3 regions of the Serratia sp. LSHTC3 genome follow, and region 3 is predicted to be linked to each of the others. Evidence: riboswitches for the same ligand, from Rfam matches in the RefSeq annotation. Region 3 holds a riboswitch; each other region holds the start of a gene.
What was found. A riboswitch is a leader RNA that binds a small molecule or an ion and turns the genes downstream of it on or off. The one in region 3 is predicted to bind thiamine pyrophosphate.
Positions count from the first base shown of each region.

Region 1: it holds a riboswitch for thiamine pyrophosphate, as region 3 does, so the genes downstream of both, thiB (thiamine ABC transporter substrate binding subunit) here and AC2CGI_RS03430 (TenA family protein) in region 3, are expected to answer to the same signal.
Region 2: it holds a riboswitch for thiamine pyrophosphate, as region 3 does, so the genes downstream of both, thiM (hydroxyethylthiazole kinase) here and AC2CGI_RS03430 (TenA family protein) in region 3, are expected to answer to the same signal.

Region 1 covers NZ_JBXUNP010000003.1:463,797-467,063, reverse strand. The annotation lists gene sgrR (HTH-type transcriptional regulator SgrR) at 1-982, shown strand, start outside; TPP riboswitch at 1,020-1,138, shown strand; gene thiB (thiamine ABC transporter substrate binding subunit) at 1,196-2,182, shown strand; gene thiP (thiamine/thiamine pyrophosphate ABC transporter permease ThiP) at 2,158-3,267, shown strand, end outside.
Region 2 covers NZ_JBXUNP010000001.1:158,526-161,792, forward strand. The annotation lists gene mdtN (multidrug transporter subunit MdtN) at 1-559, opposite strand, end outside; gene AC2CGI_RS00785 (YtcA family lipoprotein) at 570-833, opposite strand; gene AC2CGI_RS00790 (TetR/AcrR family transcriptional regulator) at 1,051-1,665, shown strand; TPP riboswitch at 1,757-1,853, shown strand; gene thiM (hydroxyethylthiazole kinase) at 1,889-2,680, shown strand; gene thiD (bifunctional hydroxymethylpyrimidine kinase/phosphomethylpyrimidine kinase) at 2,680-3,267, shown strand, end outside.
Region 3 covers NZ_JBXUNP010000001.1:718,399-721,665, forward strand. The annotation lists gene AC2CGI_RS03425 (ABC transporter ATP-binding protein) at 1-618, opposite strand, end outside; gene AC2CGI_RS03430 (TenA family protein) at 615-1,298, opposite strand; TPP riboswitch at 1,361-1,463, opposite strand; gene AC2CGI_RS03435 (LLM class flavin-dependent oxidoreductase) at 1,614-2,636, shown strand; gene AC2CGI_RS03440 (SDR family NAD(P)-dependent oxidoreductase) at 2,650-3,267, shown strand, end outside.

The DNA.
Region 1 (3,267 bases), on a different contig from region 3:
GATTGACGTGCATCTGCGCAGCCCCGACCACTGGCTGCCCTGGCTGCTGGGCAGCGTGCACGCCATGATCCTGCCGCGCGAATGGCGCGAACTGCCGGATTTCGCCCGCCATCCGATCGGCACCGGCCCCTATCGCGTAGTGCGCAATCTCCCCAGCCAGATGAAGATCCACGCCTTCGACGACTATTTTGGCTACCGGGCGCTGATCGACGAGGTGAATATCTGGGTGCTGCCGGAGTTCTCCGAAGAACTGGTGCATTCCGGCGTACAGCTGCAGGGCGATGAAACCGGCAACAACGAACTGGAAAGCCGGCTGGAAGAGGGCTGCTATTTCCTGCTGTTCGACCGGCGCTCCCCGCTGGCCGCCGATCCCGCCATTCGCAGCTGGCTGTGCGAATTGATCAATCCCATTTCGCTGCTGAGCCACGCCGGGCCGCTCTACCAACGCTACTGGTCGCCGGCGTACGGCCTGCTGCCCCGTTGGCACCACAACCGCGCGCTGGCGCAGCAGCCCAAACCGGCGGGGCTGACCGAACTGACGATGACCCACTTCAATGAGCATTCGGAGTTTCACGCCATCCGTCAGGCGATCGAGCCGCTGCTGGCGCAGCACGGCATCCGCCTGATCGTGCAAAGCGTGGATTACGCCACCTGGCACCAGGGCGACGCGCGCAGCGATCTGTGGCTTGGCAGCGCCAACTTCTATCTGCCGCTGGAGTTTTCGCTGTTCGCCACGCTGTACGAACTGCCGCTGATGCAGCATTGCATGAACGAAGATCTGGCGCAGGACGCGGCGCTGTGGCGCGCCAACCGTCTGCCGCTGGCGGAGTTCTGCCAGCGTCTGGTCAGCAACCACCAGCTGCATCCGCTGTTCCACCACTGGCTGCAGCTGCACGGCCAGCGCAGCATGCGCGGCGTGCGGATGAACACCCTCGGCTGGTTCGACTTCAAGTCCGCCTGGTTTGCCCCGCCGGAGACATAAGCGCCTTTCGCCCAAGTCGGTTAATCTTTACAATAGCGCCGTCTCAACGGGGTGCGGAGAGCCGGGCCGCGTAATAAGCCTGATTTTCCGCTGAGAGCACACCCGTCGAACCTGATCCGGTCAATACCGGCGGAGGGATTTGAGCCCAGCGAACCGGCGACGCCGCCTCGCCCCCTCAGATGCCCTTGCCCCCTTATTTTTCAGGAGTGCAACGTGGTCAAAAAATATCTGCCCTGCTTATTGCTGCTGTGCGCCGCGCCGGCGTTCGCCAAGCCGACGCTGACGGTTTACACCTACGATTCCTTCGCCGCCGACTGGGGCCCTGGCCCGGCGGTGAAAAAAGCCTTCGAGGCCGAATGCGACTGTGAACTGAAGTTCGTGGCGCTGGAAGACGGCGTCTCGTTGCTGAACCGCCTGCGCATGGAGGGCAAGAACAGCGCCGCCGACGTGGTGCTGGGGCTGGACAACAACCTGCTGCAGGCGGCGCAGCAAACCGGCCTGTTCGCGCCGAGCGGCGTCGATACCGCCAGGCTGACGGTGCCGGGCGGCTGGCAGGACGCGACCTTCGTGCCTTACGACTACGGGTACTTCGCCTTCGTCTACAACAAAGAAAAACTGAAGAACCCGCCGAAAAGCCTGCAGGAGCTGGTCAGCAGCGACCGCAACTGGAAAGTGATCTACGAAGATCCGCGCACCAGCACGCCGGGGCTCGGCCTGCTGCTGTGGATGCAAAAAGTGTATGGCGACAAGGCGCCGGCCGCCTGGCAGCAGTTGGCGAAGAAGACCGTCACCGTCACCAAAGGCTGGAGCGAAGCCTACGGCCTGTTCCTGAAAGGCGAAGGCGATCTGGTGCTCAGCTATACCACCTCTCCCGCCTACCACCTGATCGAAGAGAAAAAAGACCTTTACGCCGCCGCCACGTTCAGCGAAGGCCACTACCTGCAGGTGGAAGTGGCGGGCAAGCTGAAAGCCGCCAAACAGCCTGAGCTGGCCGAGCGTTTCATGCGGTTCATGGTGACGCCGGCATTCCAGAACACCATCCCGACCGGCAACTGGATGTACCCGGTGATCAACACCCCGCTGCCCGTCGGCTTTGAGCAGATGAACGTGCCGCAGACCGCGCTGCAATACAGCGCCGAAGAGGTGGCCACACAACGCGGCGGCTGGATCCGGGCATGGCAAACCGCCGTCAGCCGCTGATCCCCCGCTGGCTCTGGCCGGGGCTGCTGGCCGCCGGCCTGATCCTGCTCGTCGCCGCGCTGGCGCTGGGTTCGCTGTGGCGTCACGCGCCGGACAGCGACTGGCGCAGCCTGTGGCAGGACAGTTACCTGTGGCACGTGGTGCGCTTCACCTTCCTGCAGGCGCTGCTGTCGGCGCTGATTTCGGTGCTGCCCGCCATTCTGCTGGCGCGCGCGCTCTATCGCCGCCGTTTCCCCGGCCGGCAGTTGTTGCTGCGGCTGTGCGCCATGACGCTGGTGCTGCCGGTGCTGGTAGCGGTATTCGGCCTGCTCAGCGTCTATGGGCGCCAGGGCTGGCTGGCGACGCTGTGCGGCTGGCTGGGCGTCGAGTATGGTTTCTCGCCCTACGGTCTGCAGGGCATTCTGCTGGCGCACCTGTTCTTTAACCTGCCGCTGGCCACCCGCCTGTTGCTGCAGGCGCTGGAGAACATTCCGGTAGAGCAGCGCCAGCTGGCCGCTCAACTGGGTATGAGCGGCTGGCAGCAGTTCCGCTTCGTCGAATGGCCGGCGCTGCGCCGCCAAATCCTGCCGAGCGGCGCGCTGATCTTCATGCTGTGCTTCGCCAGCTTCGCCACCGTGCTGTCGCTGGGCGGCGGGCCACAGGCCACCACCATCGAACTGGCGATCTACCAGGCGCTGAGTTACGACTACGATCTGGGGCGTGCCGCCATGCTGGCGCTGATCCAGCTGGGCTGTTGTCTCGGGCTGGTGTTGATCAGTCAGCGCCTGAGCCAGGCATTGCCGGTGGGGCATACCCACGCCCAGCGCTGGCGCAATCCGGATGACAGCCTGTGGCGACGCGTCGGCGATTTTCTGCTGATCGCCGCCGCGCTGTTGCTGCTGCTGCCGCCTCTGCTGGCGGTGATCGCCGATGGCGCCAACCAGGCTATCCTCAACGTACTGCGCCAGCCGGTGCTGTGGCAGGCGCTGTTCACGTCGCTACGCATCGCCCTCGGCGCCGGGCTGCTGTGCGTGGCGCTCACGATGATGCTGCTGTGGAGCAGCCGCGAGCTGAAACTGCGGCAGCAGCTGCGCGGCGGCCAGGCT
Region 2 (3,267 bases), 560 kb from region 3:
GGGCTTCGACGCCGCTGACGGCGGCTTCCGCCTGTTTCGCCTGCAGCAATGCGGCCTGCAGTTCCGCCTGCGCCGAGCGCTGGGAGGTGCGGGCGGTTTCCACTTCTTCCGCCGAAACGTAGTTCTTGCCGAGCAGCTTCTGTCGGCGGTTGAGGGTGTCGGTCGCCTGCGCCACCAGCGCCTGCGAGCGTTTGACGATGGCGTTCATCGATTCGGCGTTGTACTGCTGCGCGTTGACCGAACGCTGCGTCAGTTTGATCTGTTCATTCAGCGTGATCAGGCGCGCTTCGCTGGCCGCCAGCGCGTCCTGGTAAGGGCGCGGATCGATGCGGAACAGCAGATCGCCTTGCCGCACTTCCTGGTTGTCGCGGATCGGCATCTCGACGATGCGGCCGTTCACCTCCGGCACTACGTCGATGGTGTCGGCATAGGCGTAGGCATCGTCGGTAGTGGGGGCGTTTTCCACCCGCCAGACGACGACGGCGGCCACGATGAGCGTCAACGCCAGGAGGGTAAGCACCAGCAGTCTGCGCTTGTTGGAGGTTTGTGGTTGGGTCATGGCGTCAGTCTCAGTGGGGGAAAACCAGTAACCAGGTCAGCATGGCGATCAGCGCGGTCAGCGCCGGATACGTCAGCAGCTGCGGCGCCAGCCAGGCGCGTTTTTCCGGGGTGCGCAGCAGCAGGTGGATCGCCACCATGCCCGCCACGCCGCCGCACAGGCAAAACAGCCAGTCGGGGAACGAAGCGCCGAACACCACCATGGACGGTGCCGGTGAGCACCCGGTGAGCAGCAGCGCGGTCAGGCAGGTGATAAGCAGTTTTTTGTCGGGCATAGGGCGTTCTCTGGCGATTGGCTTGGTCGACGGGCCGAATGGAATGACTCTTTTTCAGTGAGTGAGGTCACTGTTTGTCTTCCTCACGCTTGCGCAAGGAGAAACTAGAATAAATACTCTACTCTAAACTAGAGGAGTTAATCTAGTTTTTTGTGTCACCCTGCCTTCGCGGCGGCAAATGGGTATAATGCGTTGATGACAGCGGGCAGAAACGAATATGCAAATCGACGAACACATCACCGGGCGGGAGCCGCAGCAGGAAAGAGGGCGGCAACGCGTACAAACCATTCTGGATTCGGCGGCGGCGATCGTGGCGCAGGACGGGCTGGCGGCGCTCAGCATGCAGCGGCTCGCCAAGCACGCCAAAACCTCCATCGGCTCGATGTATCACTTTTTCCCCGATCGCCACGCGGTGATCAAGGCGCTGGCGGATCGGCACACCGAATCGATCGAGGCGCTGGTGCGCGACATGGCGTTGGCCAGCGACGACGAGTGGAGGCGCCTCTCCGCTGAAGAGGTGATCCAGCGACTGTTTTCTCCCTATGCGCAGTACCTGCGCGAGCACGCCGACTACCTGCCGGTGATGCGGGAAATGAACCTGCCGGATGAAAAGTCCAGCTTCCTGGCGCTGATCGCCCGAGTGCTGCAGCTGCGCCGCCCCGAGACCGCCGAAGCGGAGATCCTGCAGCAAACCCGGCTGTTGCAAAGCCTGGTGGCCGGCACCTTGCACCACATCTTCAAAACGGCGCCGCAGAACGTGGCGTTTACCCTGGCGGAGCTGCCCGGCGTGCTGAGCCTGTATCTGGCGGGAAAAGAGGGAAGCATCGCTTAGGCGCGAGCCAATTTAATCGCTTGTTTGTCCGCGCCGCCGCTGGCATGATCCCCTGCAGGGATTAACGCAATGTTGATCACAACCTATTGATTTTCATGACTCGGGGTGCCCTTCCGCGTGAAGGCTGAGAAATACCCGTATTACCTGATCTGGATAATGCCAGCGTAGGGAAGTCACGGCCGCTCAACCGGCGCCGCCTTCTTGAACGCCGGTTGGGAGGAATATGATCGCTCGACCTGATGCACTACCCGGCGCCCGCGCCGCGGCCTGCCTGACCCAATTCCAACAGCGGCCTCCGCTGATCCACTGCCTGACCAACGAAGTGGTGCAATCGCTGACTGCCAACGTGCTGCTGGCGCTCGGCGCCTCCCCGGCGATGGTGGTGGAGCCGCAAGAGGCGGCGCAGTTCAGCGCGCTGGCCGACGGCCTGCTGATCAACGTCGGTACCCTCAACGCGCTGCGCGCCGAATCGATGCGGGCGGCGGTGGCCGCCGCCAATCAGGCCGGCAAGCCCTGGACGCTGGATCCGGTGGCGGTCGGCGCGCTCTCCTACCGCACCGCCTTCGCTAAACAGCTGCTGGACGAGCAACCGGCGGCGATACGCGGCAACGCCTCGGAAATCATGGCGCTCAACGGGTTGCTGGCCAGCGGCCGCGGCGTGGACAGCGGCGACGATTCCTTGGCGGCATTGCCCGCCGCGCGTGAGCTGGCGCGGCGCAGCGGCGCGGTGGTGGCGGTCACCGGCGCGGTGGATTACGTCACCGACGGCCAACGCGACTGGGCGATCGAAGGCGGCTCCCCGCTGATGACGCGGGTGGTGGGCACCGGCTGCGCGCTGTCGGCGGTGGCGGCGGCGTTTTGCGCCCTGCCGGGCGATCGCCTGGACAACGTGGCGACCGCCTGTCGGGTGATGTCACACTGCGGCGGCCTCGCGGCCAGGCAGGCCGCCGGGCCGGGCAGCTTTACGCCGGCGTTCCTCGACGCCCTGTATCAACTGCGCGGGGAGGATCTGTGATGAAACGTATTAACGCGCTGACCATCGCCGGCACCGATCCCAGCGGCGGCGCCGGCATTCAGGCCGATTTAAAGGCCTTCTCGGCGCTCGGCGCCTACGGCACTTCGGTGATCACCGCGCTGGTAGCGCAGAATACCCGCGGCGTGCAGTCGGTGTATTACATCGATCCGGCGTTCGTCGCCGCGCAGCTGGACTCGGTGTTCAGCGACGTGCGCATCGACAGCGTCAAGATCGGCATGCTGGCCAATGCCGACATCGTACAGGCGGTGGCCGAACGTCTGCGCCATTACCGGCCGGAATTTGTGGTGCTGGATACCGTGATGCTGGCGAAAAGCGGCGATCCGTTACTGGCGCCGGAGGCGGTAGAGTCTATCCGGCGCGAGCTGTTGCCGCTGGTGTCGATCATTATGCCGAACCTGCCGGAAGCGGCGGCGCTGCTGGCGTGCGCGCCGGCGGAAGATGAAGCGCAGATGCGCGAGCAGGGGCGGGCGCTGCTGGCGATGGGCTGCCGGGCGGTGCTGATGAAGGGCGGCCACCTGAGCGAAAGCGAGAGCCCGGACTGGCTGTTTACCGCCGAAGGCGAGCAG
Region 3 (3,267 bases):
GGGCGACAGCACCAGCAGCCGGTGGCTCAGGCGGCAGGCTTCCATCGGATCGTGGGTGATCAACAGCACGGTATTTTGCGCCAGCAGCTCGGCGGCCAGGCTCTGGATCTCGGCGCGGGTAATGGCGTCCAGCGCGGAAAAGGGTTCGTCCATCAGCACGATCGGCTGGCGTTCGTAGAGCGTGCGGGCGATGGCGGCGCGCTGGCGCATGCCGCCGGACAGCGAGGCGGGCAGGCTGCGGCCATGCGCGGCCAGGCCCACGCGCTCCAGCAGGTGCGCCGCCCAAACCCGATCCGGCGTTTCGCCGCGCAGCCGCGAACCGAGGGCGACGTTCTCTTCGATGGTCAGCCACGGGTAAAGCAGATCTTTTTGCCCCATGTAGGCGATGCGCCCGGCGATCGGCAGGCCGTCGCTGCCGGTCACCGAACCAGAGCTGGCCTGCGCCAGGCCGGCGATGATCTTCAGCAGGCTGGTTTTGCCGGCGCCGCTGGCGCCGAGCAGGGCGACGAAGCTGCCGCCGGCGATGTCGAAGCTCAGCCGGTCGAAGACGATGTGCTGACCGAAACGCAGGCTGAGATCCCGCACCTGGATACCGGGCGGGAGAAGCGGAGAGGTCATGAGGCGTTCAGCCCCATCTGCCAAAATGCCGACTCCAGTTGGGTGGCGGTGGTGAAAATCTGCGCCAGCTCGGTGAAGCGATCCTGTGCGCCGCGCTGCCGACCAACGGTTTCCAGCAGTTCGATGGCGGCGCGTACGCCGGCCAGATAGCCCTCGTCGCCGTAGTTGCGGATCCAGGAGGCGTAAGGATTGCCCTCCATCTGGGTGGCGGGATCGTACAGCAGCCGCAGGCCGATTTCGGCATAGCCGGCCACGCAGGGCAGCAGACCGGCCAACAGATCGAGGGCGTCGCCGGCATGGCCGATATCCAGCACGTAGCGGGTGTAGTTCATGGTCTCCGCCGCTTCCGGCTGGGCGGCGATCTGCGCTTCGCTTAGCCCCCATTCGGCGCAGTAGGCCACGTGCAGCGGCAGCTCGGCGACGATGCCGTTGAGCGAGGCGGTGGCGGCGCGCATCTCCGGCAGGGTGCGCAGCTTGCTGACCAGCAGCGCGTAGGCGCGGGCGAAGTGCAGCAGGAACAGATAGTCCTGGGTCAGGTAACGGCGAAAAGCGCGTTCAGGCAAGGTGCCGGCGGCCAGCTGCTGCAGAAACGGGTGATCGACGTAGTCCTGCCAGTGGCTGCCGGCATGGTGGCGCAGCCGGCCGTAAAGACCGCTTTCGAACAGGGTGGTGATGGACATGGGACCTCCTTGAGTCAGTGGAGATCCGGGCACGCTGAGGTATGAACAGGCAACGGGTGATTGCGTTGTTGCCTAACCGTCCCTTCGCTGGCATGACCCAGATCAGGTTCAAAGGGTTCGGCTTGCGCCATCTCAGCCCGTAACAGGACACCCCTCGGAGCTGCCTGTTATACGACATTTGTTTTTTGATTACAATCGCCGGGCGGCGCGGCGGCAATCGGTTCGTTTAGTGCGATCGGGGGCGATTTTGCTGGCGCAAGGCGCGCGGTTTTTGTCACTGTAGGCCGATGATTTTGCCTTTGAGGACGATGCCCGATGAAAAAGATTGGTTTTCTCTCGTTTGGCCACTGGACGCCTTCCGCCCAGTCCGGCACCCGTTCCGCAGCGGATGCGCTGCTGCAGTCCATCGATCTGGCGGTTGCCGCCGAAGATCTGGGCGCGGACGGCGCCTATTTTCGCGTGCACCACTTCGCGCGCCAGCTGGGATCGCCGTTCCCGCTGTTGGCCGCCATCGGCGCCAAAACCCAACGTATCGAGATCGGCACTGGCGTGATCGACATGCGCTATGAAAATCCGCTGTACATGGTGGAGGACGCCGGCGCGGCGGATCTGATCGCCGGCGGGCGGCTGCAGCTCGGCATCAGCCGCGGCTCGCCGGAGCAGGTGATCGACGGCTGGCGCTATTTCGGTTACGCCCCGGCCGAGGGCGAAACCGACGCTGACATGGCCCGCCGCCATACCGAAGTCTTTCTGGAAGCGCTGCGCGGCGAAGGGTTCGCTGAACCCAATCCGCAGCCGATGTTCCCCAATCCGCCCGGGCTGTTGCGGCCGGAGCCGTTTTCCGCCGGGCTGCGCGATCGCATCTGGTGGGGCGCCGGTTCGAACGCCACCGCCGTCTGGGCGGCGAAGCTGGGCATGAACCTGCAAAGCTCGACGCTCAAGAATGACGAGACCGGCGAACCCTTCCATATCCAGCAGGCCAAGCAGATCCGCGCCTATCGCGCCGCCTGGCAAGAGGCCGGCCATGCGCGCGAGCCGCGGGTTTCCGTGAGCCGCAGCATCTTTGCGCTGGTGGATCAGCGGGATCGCAATTACTTCGGTGGCAGCGGCAAAGAGGGCGATCAGCTGGGATATATCGACGCGCAGACCCGGGCGATCTTCGGCCGCAGCTATGCCGCCGAGCCGGACGCGCTGATCGAGCAGCTGGCGCAGGACGAGGCCATCGCCGAAGCGGATACGCTGCTGCTGACCGTGCCTAACCAGCTGGGCGTGGATTATAACGCCCACGTTATCGAATCGATTTTAACCCATGTCGCGCCGGCGCTCGGCTGGCGCTAAACGGAGGAGTGGCATGTCACGCATTTTCATTACCGGTTCGGTCGACGGGCTGGGCCGCGCCGCCGCGCAAACGCTGTTGGAGGAAGGGCATCAGGTGATCCTGCATGCGCGCGCCCCCGGCCGTCTGGAGGCGGTGCGCGATCTGCTGGATCAGGGCGCGCAGGCGGTGATTGGCGATCTGTCCGAGGTGCAGCAGATCCGGCAGGTCGCCGAGCAGGTGAATCGTCTTGGCCGCCCGAATGCGGTGATCCACAACGCCGGCATGTTCACCGGGCCGCAGGTGATGCCGGTGAACGTGATGGCGCCCTATCTGCTGACGGCCCTGATCGAACGCCCCGATCGCATCGTCTACCTGAGCAGCAGCATGCACTTTGACGGCGTGGCGGAACTGAACGGCGTGGACTGGCTTGGCGGCGCAGCCGGCTCCTATTCGGACAGCAAGCTGTTCGTCACCGCGCTGGCCGCCGCCGTGGCGCGCCTGTGGCCCGGCGTCATCAGCAGCGCGGTCGATCCCGGCTGGGTGCCAACCAAAATGGGCGGCGCGGATGCGCCCGACGATCTGGCGCTGGGACACGTGACGCAGGCGTGGCTGGTGAGCAGCGATGAGCCGCAGGCACTGATTTCCGGCGGC